2 regions of the Caballeronia sp. LZ062 genome follow, and region 1 is predicted to be linked to the other one. Evidence: riboswitches for the same ligand, from Rfam matches in the RefSeq annotation. Region 1 holds a riboswitch; the other holds the start of a gene.
The links. Region 1 has a riboswitch for cobalamin ahead of P9239_RS01790 (CbtB-domain containing protein). Riboswitches for the same ligand answer to the same signal wherever they lie in the genome.
Positions count from the first base shown of each region.

Region 2: linked by a shared signal. The riboswitch ahead of P9239_RS14875 (TonB-dependent receptor domain-containing protein) and the one ahead of P9239_RS01790 (CbtB-domain containing protein) in region 1 are both predicted to bind cobalamin.

Region 1 is NZ_JARTWB010000001.1:360,774-368,292, forward strand. Features, by position in the region: gene cobO (cob(I)yrinic acid a,c-diamide adenosyltransferase) at 1-97, shown strand, start outside; gene P9239_RS01775 (cobyrinate a,c-diamide synthase) at 102-1,400, shown strand; gene P9239_RS01780 (DUF1289 domain-containing protein) at 1,397-1,627, shown strand; gene P9239_RS01785 (CbtA family protein) at 1,624-2,394, opposite strand; gene P9239_RS01790 (CbtB-domain containing protein) at 2,404-2,640, opposite strand; cobalamin riboswitch at 2,669-2,791, opposite strand; gene P9239_RS01795 (histidine phosphatase family protein) at 2,780-3,394, shown strand; gene P9239_RS01800 (DUF1428 domain-containing protein) at 3,466-3,837, shown strand; gene P9239_RS01805 (antibiotic biosynthesis monooxygenase) at 3,877-4,191, shown strand; gene P9239_RS01810 (hypothetical protein) at 4,266-4,586, opposite strand; gene lhpI (bifunctional Delta(1)-pyrroline-2-carboxylate/Delta(1)-piperideine-2-carboxylate reductase) at 4,668-5,609, opposite strand; gene ppk2 (polyphosphate kinase 2) at 5,830-6,726, shown strand; gene P9239_RS01825 (hypothetical protein) at 6,731-6,952, opposite strand; gene P9239_RS01830 (efflux transporter outer membrane subunit) at 7,098-7,519, opposite strand, start outside.
Region 2 is NZ_JARTWB010000002.1:1,881,297-1,888,815, forward strand. Features, by position in the region: gene P9239_RS14875 (TonB-dependent receptor domain-containing protein) at 1-1,685, opposite strand, end outside; cobalamin riboswitch at 1,770-2,065, opposite strand; gene P9239_RS14880 (ATPase) at 2,293-2,682, shown strand; gene P9239_RS14885 (cell division protein ZapA) at 2,679-2,993, shown strand; RNA gene ssrS (6S RNA) at 3,099-3,281, shown strand; gene P9239_RS14895 (EVE domain-containing protein) at 3,373-3,843, shown strand; gene P9239_RS14900 (SIMPL domain-containing protein) at 3,911-4,636, shown strand; gene lgt (prolipoprotein diacylglyceryl transferase) at 4,679-5,575, opposite strand; gene P9239_RS14910 (LysR family transcriptional regulator) at 5,612-6,568, opposite strand; gene ilvD (dihydroxy-acid dehydratase) at 6,675-7,519, shown strand, end outside.

The sequences.
Region 1 (7,519 bases):
GCTCGTCGACATGGCGGACCTCGTCACGGAGATGCGGCTCGTGAAGCATCCGTATCGCGAGCAAGGCGTGAAAGCGCAACGCGGCGTCGAGTTCTGACGCCATGCCGTCCTGCCCCGCACTCTTCATCGGCGCGAGCGCCTCGCATCAAGGCAAAACCACGGTGACGGCCGCACTTGCGCGCCATCATGCGCGGCGCGGCTTGAACGTGCGCGTGTTCAAGACCGGGCCGGATTTTCTGGACCCGATGATTCTCGAACGCGCGTGCGGATCGCCCGTTTATTCGCTGCATCTGTCGATGGTCGGTCTCGACGCATGTCGTGCTTTGCTTGCACAGGCCGCGCGTGAAGCCGATCTCATTCTGATAGAAGGCGTCATGGGTCTGTTCGATGGCACGCCCAGCAGCGCCGATCTTGCTGCCGCATTCAACGTTCCGGTGCTTGCGGTGATCGGCGCGCATGGCATGGCGCAGACGTTCGGCGCGGTGGCCTTCGGACTCGCGCGTTATCGCGCGGACGTGCCGTTTTATGGCGTGCTCGCCAATCGCGTTGCATCCGCACGGCATGCGCAGATGTTGGCCGAAGCGATTCCAGACGGTCTGCGTTATTGCGGGCATCTCTCCAACGCGGACGACATTGCGCTGCCTGAGCGCCACCTTGGCCTCACGCAAGCGCAAGAAGTCGCGGGACTCGATGCGCGTCTTGATCGCGCCGCCGATGCCATTGCGGCTACAGCGCTTGCCGACATGCCGCCGCCCGTTCACTTCGAGGACGCCGCGCTTGAAGCGCCGCCGCGCCTGCTCGAAGGCCTGCATATCGCAATGGCGCGAGACGCGGCCTTCTCGTTCGTCTATCCGGCTAATGTGGACTTGCTGATCGCAATGGGCGCACACGTCACATCATTTTCGCCGCTAGCCGATGAACCCGCGCCCGACGACGCCGATGCGCTGTATCTTCCCGGCGGCTATCCGGAACTGCATGCGGCCACGCTCGTGTCGAACATGCGCACGCGCGCATCGATCGAAGCGCATGTGGCGCGTCAACGGGCTGTCGTCGCGGAATGCGGCGGCATGTTGTATCTGCTCGACACGCTGACGGATATTCAGGCCACGAAGCACGCGATGCTCGGCCTACTGCCTGGCCACGCCGTCATGCAACGCCGCCTCGCGCGTCTTGCCATGCAGCGGCTCGATACGAAGCACGGCGCACTCACCGGCCATACGTTTCATTACTCCACGCTCGATACACCCATGCAGCCGCATCTGACTTCGAAACATGCAACGACGGGCGCTGAGGGCGAAGGCCTTTATCGCCACGGCCCGATCACAGCCACTTATATGCACGCCTATTGGCCATCGAATCCCGCCGCTGCCGCTGCGTTCTTCCGCTGCGAATCGCTATGACGGTCATCGACCTTTCCTTCACTATTCAGCGTGCGAAATCGCAAGAGCCCGTCGGTTCACCGTGCACCGGCGTATGCAAGATCGACCCCGCGCACGGTCTGTGCGCGGGATGCTTCAGGAGCCGGGAAGAAATCAAGTCGTTCCGGTCGATGGACGATGCCGCGAAGCTCGCGCTATTGGACGTTTTGCCCGGACGGCAAGCGGCACTGTCGCAAGGGAACGCTTAAGCCGTCGCCATGCTCCGCAACGCGGGCCGTTCAAGTTCGCGTGCGGCGAGCGCACCGAAGAGAAGCCCGAGCGTCGTCCAGATGACGACCTGAATGCCGATGGCTGCCACGCGGAAATCCCACAACAGCGACGCGGCGAAACCCGCCGGCACTTCGTCGACGCGCGGCAGCGCGAACTGCACGAGCAGCATCGACGCGATATAGAAAGCGCCCGCGATCATCGTCGCATTCCACTCGCCGCGACGCGCGCGCAAACGCCTTTGCAGCATGACGGCCACTACTGCTGCCGCGATGGACAGTGCCAACATGCCGAAGAACAATGCCGTGCGCGGACCGATAGTCGCCGCGTTGCCGACCGAAGGCGGATTTGGCGGATACTTTAGGAAAGGCACGACTGCAACGCTCAAGAAGCCGAACATCGCGAGCAATGCCGATGTGCCACGCGCGCGCAAGGCGCCGAACCGGCCATAAGCAAAAGCGAATACGAGCGAGAAGATGCCGCCCAGTGCCGTACCGAATACCGCCACAGCCGTGAAGAGGCCGAGGCCTGACTGCGTATCACGGCTCACGAGTTCTTCGTCGCTGTCGTGTGCGTGTGAATGCACTGCGCCTTCGTGATGCTCGTGCTCATGCCCCTGCGCGTGGCCCTCTTCGAAAGCGATCGCACGTGCGACGAACGGCTCACCGATCACCTTGGCAAAGCCGAAGCCGAGCAGGCCCGCGACGAAGCCCGCGATCATGCCGCGTATCAACAAACTGCGGATCATGGCGCGTCCTTAGTGGCAGGGAAAGCCGAGCAAGTGCCGGCCGTCATGCACGAATTCGTGAACGACCATGCCGGAAAAGATGGACGTCGCGCCTTGCTCCGCGCCGACGAAATAAATGGCGATCAACAAAATCAGGCCGATGAACACGGCCCAAGGCAAGACTTCACGCACCGGAATAGGTACGGGTGCATCCAGGGCGGGCGAAACTGAGGCGGCGGCATGCACCGGCGCGTGAGCGACAATCATGATTTTCTCCAGGGAAAAGCGCGTCCCGATAGACGAAAGAGTTTGCAGCGGGGTCTGACTCGCGGACCGTCTTGACGACGAACCCGCTCACAGTGGCGCGACCGTGCCGGGTTTGCACCGGCTTCCTCGCACTGCAAGCTTGCCATTCTATGACGATTGCGGGCAAAGTAAAGCAACGATGCTCCTACTGCCTCATTCATTGAACGCCATTTTTCTCTGCCACGCTGCCACTCACGCTATGAAAGCCGCTCGTTTTCCGACGGGTGACGGGTTGCCCGCACGCGATGACCGTGCGGCGCTCAAGCAACGCTTCGAGAGCTTCGATGGCCGCGTAATAACGAGTCCCGCAGCGGCTGCACGCGCAACCGCCGCGTGGATTACGGAGACGTTCGCCATCAACGACACGTTTCGCGATCTGGACTACGGCCACTGGCGTGGCCATTCGATCCGTGCGGTCACAGAGCGAGATGGAGAAGGCGTGGCCGCATGGTTATCGAATCCCGAAGCGCGCCCTCACGGCGGCGAGAGCATCGCAATGCTTCGTGAGCGCGTCTCAACGGCGCTTTCCGGCCTCGTCCGCGACAATGCGTCTGAGGAGCGGTGCCTGATCGTTACACATGCCATCGTCATGAAAGCCGTGTTGACGCATGTGCAACAGAAGCCGCTCGAATCAATCTTCGCGATGGACTTCGCGCCGCTGTCATCCATATCGCTGGACTATGACCGGACGCGCCGCATCTGGAGCGCGTCCTGAACTTCGTCGCGCGGCGCCAACTCCAACCTAATCGACGGCATGGCGCTGTCGATTCGCTCAAGGAGACTCACATGGCGCACTATGTGGATGGTTTCGTTGTACCGGTGCCCGCGGCAAAGGTAGATGCCTACCGTGTCATGGCTGAGCAGGCGGGCAAGATATGGCTCGAACACGGTGCACTGCAATTCGTCGAGAGCATTGCCGAGGACGTCAACCCGGGAAAACTCACTTCATTCCCGCAAAGCGTGCAACTGAAAGAAGACGAAACAGTGGCGTTCTCGTGGATACTCTATGAATCGCGCGAGCAACGCGACGCGGTCAACGCCAAAGTCATGAATGACCCGCGCCTGAAGGCCATGATGGAAAACGGCGAGCCGCCGTTCGATGCGAAGCGGATGTTCTTCGGCGGCTTTGCGACCATCGTGGAACTGGCGCGCGCCTAAGCATTGGTTTGTTCGGTCACCACGAAGGAAAACATCGACATGTACATCGCCATGAATCGCTTCAAGATCGTGCCGGGCGCGGAAGCCGACTTCGAGCGCCTATGGACGAGCCGCGACACGCATCTGAAGGACGTGCCGGGCTTCGTCGAATTTCATTTGCTCAAGGGTCCGGCGAAGGACGACCACGTGCTCTATTCCAGCCATACGATCTGGGCGAATCAGGCCGCATTCGACGACTGGACACGCTCGGACGCGTTTCGCGCCGCGCATCGCAATGCCGGCGGCGAAACGCGCCAACTTTATCTGGGGCACCCGGAGTTCGAAGGCTTCGAAGTGATTCAGACGCTCAAATAACACGCCTCTTTTACACGTTGATGAAAAAACGTGCTTAATGAAGGTGCGCCTCAAGCGCCCGCAGCTTTCGATTCTCAGGCCTTCGCACCGCGCGCCATGCGCTGCAAGGTCGAAGAATCGATGGCAGCGGCGCATATGCGCACCGCCTCTTTGAGCGTGCGCGGCCTTCCGGCTCCGAACTCCGACTCGAGCATGGCGACGGCACGCACACGCTCTTCGTTGCCGAGCTGTTCGCCAGTTGCCATCTCAAGGACGGAGATGAAATAAGCGGCGGGCGGTGCAGCACGCCCTTGTACGGACGGCGCCGGGGCCCGCGCTTCCGCCAGGTCGCTGGTGTGGGCGGTCCGGTGTACAGCCGGCCACATTACCCGGTCAAAGTCGTTTCGACTGTTCATTGATCTGTTCATTCGCTAAGTGCTTGAGCGCCGACGCGCTAACGTCATCGAGCGAACTTACAGCAAGGCTCGTACCACCTGTCATGCCGCTTCACTGCGGTCAGACAAAACGGCCCGCGCGACCCTGCACGCCGCGAGATCCCAGGCGGCGCAGCCGACCGATTTGAACACCACCGGCTCATCGCGCCTATCCCTCGATGCGAGCGCCGTCGCAAGCGGCCGAACCGTGCTCCAGTCGATGCCCGCCAGAATGAAGTCTCCCGCTTCGTGACGCGCGCCTGCCAGATCATCAACGTACAAAGCGCTGGCTCGAACGGTCGGCGCCGCGATCTCGGCGGCATCGGCAGTGAAGGCGCCGACGCCGATCACCAGTCGCGCCATATCGGCCGGCTGCGCGTACACCGGCGTTTTGCTCGTGGTCGCCGCAATGACGACGTCGACGGAAGCGGGAATAGCCGACTCCTCTAGCGCAACCATGTTCGACGAAAGTGCGGCATGGTCCGCGCAGAACGCACTCGCACGCCCCGCACGCGAGCCGCTAATCAACACGCGCGTGTCCGGATAGAGACTCGCGAGCGCCTCCACATGCGACGCAGCCTGTTTCCCCGTGCCTATCACGAGCACCTCGCGCGGAACGTGGTTTGCCAGCGTGCGTATGGCAAGCATCGAAACCGCGGCGGTCCGCCGGCCCGTGACGGTCGGACCGTCGAGCATGAACTGCGGCACGCCTGTCGTCGCGTCGAAAGCAGTGACTTGCCCGTGAATGGTCGGCAGGCCGCGCGCGCCGTTGCCGGGGCACACGTTGACGAGTTTGTGCATGGCGATGTCGGCGGCGGTCGCGGGCATCGAAAGCATCACGCCGCCCTGCGCGAGCGGGACGACCATGCGCTCGGGACTTACGATGCGACCGGCGGCATAATCGAGCATCGTAGCGGCGAGCGTGTCGGTCAGCCGGTCATAAGGCAGAAGGTGCGCAGTTTGCGTCGCGTCGAAAAGAGGGATTGCGCTGGAAGTGTCGGTCATCGTCCGTTTCGCTCATGAATGGGTGTGCGTGCCATCGTGACGCCGACCATTCTAAAGTTTGCGGCGGACGTGTCATAAAACGCGCGGCTTCCTTCAAATAGCTCGTGACGCACGGAGCCGGTGTCATATGACTGCCACGCGAGATCGTCATCATCGGCCGGTTGGCGCCGCCCGCACAGTGCGCCTGAAGACAGGCCATAGCCCGCAGATGGAGTCTTAGATGACCACGACGGATAAGCAGCGCCGCTTTCACGCCGATTTGATCGACAGCTACGACGAAGAGTTCGAGATGGAGATCGACGATCGCTTTCTCGACGGCGAAGCGGCGTTTTCCGACGAGGAGCGGCAGCTTCGCAAGACCTATTTCCGCGAGTTATTTCGGCTGCAAGGCGAATTGGTCAAGCTGCAGGACTGGGTGGTCCACACGGGACACCGGCTCGTTGTGATCTTCGAAGGGCGCGATGCTGCCGGCAAGGGCGGTGCGATCAAACGCATCACGCAGCGGCTGAATCCGCGCGTGTGCCGCGTGGCCGCACTGCCCGCGCCGAACAACCGCGAGCGCACCCAATGGTATTTCCAGCGCTACGTCTCGCATTTGCCTGCGGGCGGCGAGATCGTCTTGTTCGACCGAAGCTGGTACAACCGCGCGGGCGTGGAGCGCGTCATGCACTTCTGCACCGACGAGGAGTATGAAGAATTCTTTCGCTCGGTGCCCGAGTTCGAGAAGATGCTCGTGCGCAGCGGCATCCAGATCATCAAGTACTGGTTCTCGATTACCGACGACGAACAGGAAGTGCGCTTCCAGGCGCGCATTGAAGATCCGCTGAAGCAGTGGAAGCTAAGTCCAATGGATCTGGAGAGCCGCCGCCGCTGGGAAGCGTACACGGCTGCGAAGGAAGTCATGCTGCAACGCTCGCATATTCCCGAAGCGCCGTGGTGGGTCGTGCAGGCCGTCGATAAGAAGCGCGCGCGCCTGAACTGCATCCATCACTTGTTGAGTCAGGTGCCGTACCACGAGATCGAGCACCCGCAGATCACGCTGCCCGAGCGTGTGTTCAATCCCGATTACTTGCGTCAGCCGGTGCCGGAATCGATGTATGTTCCCGAAGTGTATTGATGGCTCAGCAGCAGTGACGGCAGGCGATGCGTTCCACCGCCGCGCCGTCATGCTGACGCCGTGCCGCCTGATACACGAAACGATAGACGTGCTGCGAGCCTCTGAGCAGCATCACGAATGCGACTTGCGCGAGGTTGAAGTCCAGCGACACCATCAGGCGCGTTAGAAGAAGCAGCGGCAGCACTACTGACGGTTGATACAGTTGTCTTTCGATCAAAGCTCTCATTGCACGCTCCCGTTCCCATACTTCAAATTCTAAGGATCGCGTCGCGTGGGATAAATGGGCGGCAAATGAAGACATATGTTCCGGGCGGCGAACAATCGGCTGCATGGAAAAAGCCCCGCTTCAAGCGGGGCTTTGTACGTTGGCGTTACTTCTGCGCAAGGCTCGGTTCAGGCACGGGCGCAGGCACCGCATCGCCCCAGCCGCCGCCTAAAGCGCGAACGAGATTGACGGTCGAAACCGCTTGTGCCCCAGCAAGCTGAACCGCCGCACGCTGCGATTGCAGCACCGTGCGCTCGGCGTCGATGACATCGAGATAGTTCACCGCGCCTTCCGTGTATTGCGTGCGCGAGAGTTGCGCCGCGCGTACCGACGCGTTCACCGCATCCGCTTGCGTGGCCGTCTGCGTTTCGAGAATGCGCAAGTCCGACAAATTGTCTTCGACCTCACGGAACGCCACGAGCACTTGCTGGCGATAGTTCGCTACGTCCTCTTCGTAGATGGCGCGCGCATTCGCAAGATTGCCCTTGCGACGTCCGCCATCGAAGATCGGCAGGTTCAGCATCGTGC
Region 2 (7,519 bases), on a different contig from region 1:
ATCCATTCGCCGCCCACGCGCCAGCGCCCGATCGACCGATGCGCCGACAGCGACGCAAAACGCCGCGCGCGACGCGTGAGGTCTTCGTGATTCGTCTCGTCGACGGGATTCTGGAACGTCACGCTCGCGCGCACGTCGGTTGCGCCAACGTGCCCGGCCCACGATCCCTCGACGCCCTGCACCTTCGCACGCCCGACGTTCTGCGCGATATAGAAGCCGCTGCCGTCGTTCACGTAGTCGATCAGATTCGAATAGCGCGTCTCGAACGCGGTCACGCGCACCACGCCGATCTTCTCCGATGCGTACTGCAACGCGGCCTCGGCCGAATGGCTGCGCTCCGGCTGTATCGACGCATTGCCGCTCAACGGATAGTAGAGATCGTCGAAGCTCGGCGCGCGAAACGACGCCGCGTAGCTCGCGCTTGCGCGCCAGTGCGCGTCGAGGTTGTACGCGTAGCCCAGATAGTAGCTGTTCGCGCCGCCGAAGTCGGAATACTGGTCGCGGCGCACGTTGGCCTGCACTTCGCTCGGGCCGAAGCGTCCCACGTAGCCCGCGAACACCGAGTTCACATGCCGGTCCGGCGCGCTCAACTGGTCCGAATCGAGCGACTGGTCGAGATGCTCGTAGCCGAACACCAACTTGTGCGCGTCCGTGAGCCGGAAGTCGTTCTGCCACAGATACTGATGATTCTCTGAGTTGAAGCGGCTCGTGTAGACGCCGTTCTGCTCGATGTTCGCGCGGTCCTGTCCCTGCGCGATGGTGAAGTGCGTCGTCCAGTTGTCGGTCAGCTTGCCGTTTGCGAACACCGACGCGGACCGCACGCGATCATGCGATTCGTTGAGATCGGTCGGGACGCCGTAGGGATCGTCGAAACTGTTGACGCCGTTCGATTGCAGAAAGCGCACGCCCGCGTCCCACGTGTCGCTGAACTTGTGGCGCAGCGTCGCGGCGACGCTTTCATTCAGATAACCGTTCGCGTTCGGATTCGCGGCAGGCGCGAGCGCGGGATCGATCGACGAGAAGCCGTCGGTCTTTTCGCGGGACACGCTCAGGCTGAACGTGGTGCGGCCGTCGGCATCGAGCGCGCCATCCACGCCCGCCGATTGCCGCTGCGTGTGATAGCTGCCGTACTCGGCTTCGAAATGAAAGCGCGGCCGATGCGGCTCGCCCTCCTTCGTGAAGATCTGCACGACGCCGCCGATCGCGTTCGATCCATACAGCGCCGACACGTTGCCGTTGACCACTTCGACGCGACCGGTCTGATCGAGCATCAGTTGGGACAACTGCGCCGCGCCGAGCGAGACCGATTCGACACGCACGCCGTCGATGAGCACGAGCGATTGCGTCGACGACGCGCCGCGTATGAAGACGCCCGATGTCGCGCCCGGCCCGCCGTTGCGCGTGATCTGCACGCCCGGTGCGAGCGCAATGAGCCCGAGCGCATCGTCCGCGTTGCTGTCGGCGATGTCCTGCGCGTCGAAGAGCGTCGCTTGCGGGATGGAATCGGCGAGCGGTTGCGCGCTGCGCGTCGCGGTGACGACGACGGGCGCGAGTGTCTGCGACGGCGGATCGGACAAGCCGGGCGCGGAATCGGCGTGCGCGGCCTGAGCAAGCGGCACACTCGCAGCGGCGCACACGACGACACGCGCGGCGCGACGAATGAGGCCGGACGAAGGCAAGACCATGTGTGGAGCGTTCCCGTTGGAGACTGGCGCGTGCCCCGCTCCCCGCGAGGTCTGTGCGCGACGCACGCGCCGGCTTGCAGGGCATCGGCGCGCTGGACGATTGGCCGGTATCCGGGCTGGCGACGCATCGTCCCGCCTTCCCGCGCTTAAAAGCACAGTGGCACCGACACGCTTCTTGCAGTCTCGCTCGTGTAGTGGACAAGTCCGGAGCTGTGATGAGAAACGCGCGAGGGACGACTTGCAACTTGCGTTGCGGTCGCTTACCGTTGCGGGGGCAGCACAGGTTGGCGCGTGCCGCTCGTGCGAGACAGCGCTTCCTGTTTCCCGTTTGACTGCGCCGCAAGAGAGGCGGCGCGAGCACCAAAAGTGCGGCAAGTGTAGGAGCGCGCATGAGGGCCGTCAAGAACGCGCGCCCGCTCATCGCGAAGGTTGAACGACGACCTTGCGCCGTCCGTCGCGTATGCGGATACGTCGAGCGCGGGCCATTCCACACATGAATACAGGGCGATGCGCGCAAGATCGCGTGTTGTTACGTCTCGAAACGAGACAATTATCGGAAGCTCCGTTGAACCGCGCTAAAATGCCAGGTCTTTAGAGGACGCAGCACATGCTCAACGAACTCGAATCACTGTCAGGAAACATCGGCCGGCTGATCAAGATCAGCGAGCGCCACAATCAGGCGCGTCTCGCGCTCGAAGCACAAATCGAACAACTGCGCGCCGATTTCGCGAATGTTCAGGCCGAACTCGTGCAGGTTCGCAACGAGCGCGACGCGCTGCAAGGCGAACGCGATTCGCTGTCCGCGAAAATCGACGACGCGCAAGTGCGCCTGAACGCGATCCTCGAAAAGCTGCCGCGCGCGAAAGCGCATCATGCCGAGAGTGAAAATCAGCTCGATCTTCTCAACGCCGAAGCTGGCGCATCGCGCGAAGCGCAGCACGAACATGCGCACGCGGAAGAAGTGCACGGCGAGCATCATCAAGGAGAGAAGGCATGACGACCACGCAGATCGAAGTATCCATTCTTGGCCAGCAGTATCGCCTCGCGTGCTCGCCGGAAACCGAAGCCGCGCTGCGCGAAGCCGTAGCCCGCGTGGATGCCGAGATGAACAAGGTGCGCAACGCCAGCAGCGTGCGCGGTACCGACCGCATCGCAGTCATGGCCGCGCTTTCGCTGGCGTCCGAATTGCTGAAACTGCAGGAAAGCGTGCGTCACGGCGAAGCATTCCCCGCGGAAGAAATCCGCCGCACGATGCACTCCATGAACGAGCAGCTTGGCGCTGTCATTGCGCAATATGAAGCGCACTGAGCGCCATGCGCTGATCTAATCAGCGTTGCGGTGTCAATCAAAAAAAGATACCGCGAGAAACGCAGGCAAGGGGCTGCAAGGACCAAACGTTTGGTGTACAGTGAGGTCTCCCTGCCTGGTACGCCAAGGTCATATATTCCTTGAACCAATGCTACATTGGCACGGTTGCGGAACGTTGCAGCACGGGCGCGCGCGTCACTCTGTCTGATGTACCCGAAGTGTTGCTTACCGCGACCAATCTTGAACCCAGGTTCAGGATGCCGGCCTAGCGGCTGTGGCGGGGACCTTATTCCTCGAAGCATGAACGGCATCGGTTTTTACCGGTGCCGTTTTTGTTTGCATCGCCCAAAACTGCACTGAACGTCCTGCACGCGAACTCATGCGCTACTGGCTGATGAAGTCCGAACCGGACGAAGCGAGCATCGATCATCTCGCGCACGCGCCCAAGAAGACGCTGCCGTGGACCGGCGTGCGCAACTATCAGGCGCGCAACTTCATGCGCGATCAGATGCAGATTGGCGACGCCGTGCTCTTCTATCATTCGAGCTGCCCCGAGCCGGGCATCGCGGGCATCGCGAAGGTCTGCTCGACGGCGTATCCCGATCCCACGCAGTTCGATCCGAAAAGCGCCTACTACGATCCGAAATCCGCGCAGGACACGCCGCGCTGGATGCTCGTCGATGTGCGCTTCGTCAAGAAGACGCGGCTCATTGCGCTCGCCGAACTGCGCGAACACGCGGAACTTGCCGGCATGCAGGTGCTCGCGCGCGGCAACCGGCTGTCGATCACGCCGGTGACCGAGGACGAGTGGCGCTTTATTACCGAACGCCTCGTCGAAGGCCGGAACTAAGGGCGCGAATGGGCCGCCTAAGTGCGGTCGCGAATCACGCGACGCCTTGCGTTGGAGTCCTTCGATGATGAACAAGAAAACCGCCGCCGTCCTCGCCCTCGCGATGTCGAGCGCCACTCTCGCCTATTCCGCCACCGCTGCCGCGCAGACGGTCATCGCCAATCCGCAGCCTGCGGGCGTGCTTTCGCTTTCGGCGCAGGCAAGCGCGCAAGTGCCGCAGGATGTCGTCACCATCACGCTCTTCTACGAGCAGGAAGCTGCCGATCCCTCGTCGCTCACCGCGACGCTGAATCAGCGCGCCGAAGCTGCGTTGCGCGAAGCGAAGGGTGTGGATGGCGTCACCGCGAAAAGCGGCTCGTTCACCGTGTATCCGTCGACCGACCGTGACGGCAAGATCTCCGCATGGCGCGGGCGCACGGAGATCGTGCTCGAATCGCACGACTTCGCGGCGGCATCGAAGCTCGCGGGCAAGATGAGCGCGTCGATGCAGGTCGGCAACGTCACGTTCTCGCTGTCGCCGGAAGCGCAGCGCGCTGCGGAGCAGAAGCTCTCGACGCAGGCTATCGATTCGTTCCGCAAGCAGGCGCAAGCCGCCTCGCAAGCCTTCGGCTACAGCAGCTATTCGATTCGCGAGGTGAACGTGGGGCATAGCGGCGTGGCGCCGCGCCCGGTGATGATGATGCAATCGCGCGCCATGAACGCCGATGCCAAGATGGCCGCGCCGATGGCGCTCGAAGCCGGCACCACGACGGTGACGGTAGACGTGTCCGGCTCGGTGCAGATGGGTCGCTGATCGTCTGTCTTGCGAGACCGCAGTCGCGGTCCCGCTGCGACGTCACGCCGCGTTCGTCGCTACCCGACGATGCCGCCTGTACGCCCACACCATCATGATGACGCCCGCGATGATCATCGGCAGCGAAAGCCACTGGCCCATGGAAAGCCCGAGCGCGAGCAGGCCGAGATAGTCGTCGGGTTCGCGGGCGAATTCCACCGTGAAGCGCGCAAGTCCATAGCCGATCAGAAAAAGCGCGGAAATGGCGCCGACCGGACGCGGCTTGCGCGAAAACGTCCAGATCACGATGAACAGCACGAGGCCTTCCAGCGCGATCTCATACAACTGCGACGGATGCCGCGGCAGCATGTGATAACGCTGGAAGATTTCCATGAGATGCCACTTCGCGTCCAGTTGCGGATTCTTCGCGAGCCAGACGGCGTCGTCGTTCGTCGAGTTCTGGAACAGCATCGCCCAGGGCGCGGCCGGGTCGGTCACGCGGCCCCACAGTTCGCCGTTGATGAAGTTGCCGAGTCGCCCCGCCGCGAGGCCGAGCGGCACCATCGGCGCGACGAAATCCGTCACTTGCAGCCACGTGCGTTTGCGCTGAAACGCGAAGAGCACCATCGCGAACGTCACGCCCAGAAAGCCGCCGTGAAACGACATGCCGCCTTCCCACACCTTGAAGATATCGAGCGGGTGCGCGGCGTAATAGCTCGCCTTGTAGAACAGCACGTAGCCGATGCGCCCGCCGAGAATCGTGCCGAGCACGCCGTAGAACAGCATGTCGTCGATGTCCTTCGCGCTCCAGCCTTGCGCGGCGACATACGGCAGTCGCAGCCGCAACCGTCCGATGACGATGGCGGAAATGAACGCGACCAGATACATGAGGCCGTACCAGCGCACGGCGAGCGGTCCGAGATGAATCGCGACGGGATCGAAATTGGGGTGGATGAGCATCGTTGAGTTGTAGAGCGAAGCAGAGTCAGGCACGAATCATAAAGCAGAGACGGCCGCCGCCCGCGCACGCACGATCTCGATGAACCCGGCGAGCACGGGACTCACCTCGGCCGCGCGCCACACGAGGCCGGTTTCGACCACCGGCGCATCCGCCACCGGCCTCAGCGGACGATACACCACGCCCGTGCGCCGCAGATGCCGCAGCGACTGCGGCACGAGCGCGACGCCCATGCCGGCGGACACGAGGCTCACGATGGTCTGCATCTGGATCGCCTCCTGCCCGATGCGCGGCGTCAGGCCCGCCGCGCCGTAACAGCCCATGATGATGTCATACAAACCGGGCGCGAGACGCCTCGGAAACACGACGAGCGAGGCAGCCGCGAGATCGCGCAGATCGACGCTCGTGTCGGCCCATTCCGCCGTGCCCTGCTGCAACTGCTCTGCGGTATCCGCCGACATCGCGACGACGAGCGGCTCGCGGGCAATGGCGAGATACGACAGCGACATCGCGTGGCGCGGCGGCAGCGGCGGAATGACGAGCCCCGCGTCGATGCGCCCGGCGACGAGTTCCTCGATCTGCACGTCGCTCGTCGCTTCGGTCAGTTGCAGCCGCACGCCCGGATAGCGCGCGCCGAAATCGCGCAGCAGCGCGGGCAAGAGGCCGTAATCGGCGGTGGACACGAACGCGAGCGACAACACGCCCGCCTCGCCGCGCGAGAGCGATTGCGCGAGCGGACGCAGCGCATCGGTGGCGGCGAGAATGCGCCGCACTTCCGGCAGCAGATCCTTGCCGACCGGCGTCAGTTCGACGGTGCGCTTCGTGCGCGCGAAGAGCGCGACGCCGAGCGCGTCTTCGAGCGCGCGAATGGCCTGCGAAAGCGGCGGCTGCGTCATCGCGAGACGCGCAGCGGCGCGGCCGAAGTGCATCTCTTCCGCGACCGTCACGAAGTAGCGCAGCAAACGCAGTTCGATCGGCGCATTTCGCTCCTCCATCGATACTTTCTCCGACCTAATAGACCCTGAATAATATATTGGACAGACACAAGCCGACGCTGCATTCTTGCGCCACTAGACAAAAGAATCTTCAAGGAGCCCCAACATGGCCTTCAACCGCCGCTCGAAAAACGTGACGCAGGGCGTCGCGCGTTCGCCCAATCGTTCGATGTACTACGCCCTCGGCTACAAGGAAGAGGACTTCGACAATCCGATGATCGGCGTCGCCAACGGCCACTCGACCATCACGCCGTGTAACGCCGGCCTGCAGCGCCTCGCCGATGCCGCCATCGCGGCGATCAAGCAGTCGAAGGCGAATCCGCAAGTGTTCGGCACGCCGACGATCTCAGACGGCATGTCGATGGGCACCGAAGGCATGAAGTACTCGCTCGTGTCGCGCGAAGTGATCGCGGACTGTATCGAGACGGCCGTGCAGGGCCAGTGGATGGACGGCGTAGTCGTGATCGGCGGCTGCGACAAGAACATGCCGGGCGGCATGATCGGCCTGGCGCGCATGAACGTGCCGGGCATCTACGTGTACGGCGGCACTATCCGTCCGGGCAACTGGAAGGGCAAGGACCTGACCATCGTGTCGTCGTTCGAGGCGGTCGGCGAGTTCACGGCGGGCCGCATGTCGGAAGAGGACTTCAAGGGCGTCGAGAAGAACGCGTGCCCGTCCACCGGCTCCTGCGGCGGCATGTACACGGCCAACACGATGAGCTCGTCGTTCGAGGCGCTCGGCATGTCGCTCTTGTATTCGTCGACGATGGCGAACCCCGACGACGAGAAAGTGGACTCCGCCGCCGAATCGGCGCGCGTGCTCGTCGAAGCCGTGAAGAAGGACCTGAAGCCGCGCGACATCATCACGAAGAAGTCGATCGAGAACGCGGTCGCGCTGATCATGGCGACGGGCGGCTCGACCAACGCCGTGCTGCACTACCTCGCGATCGC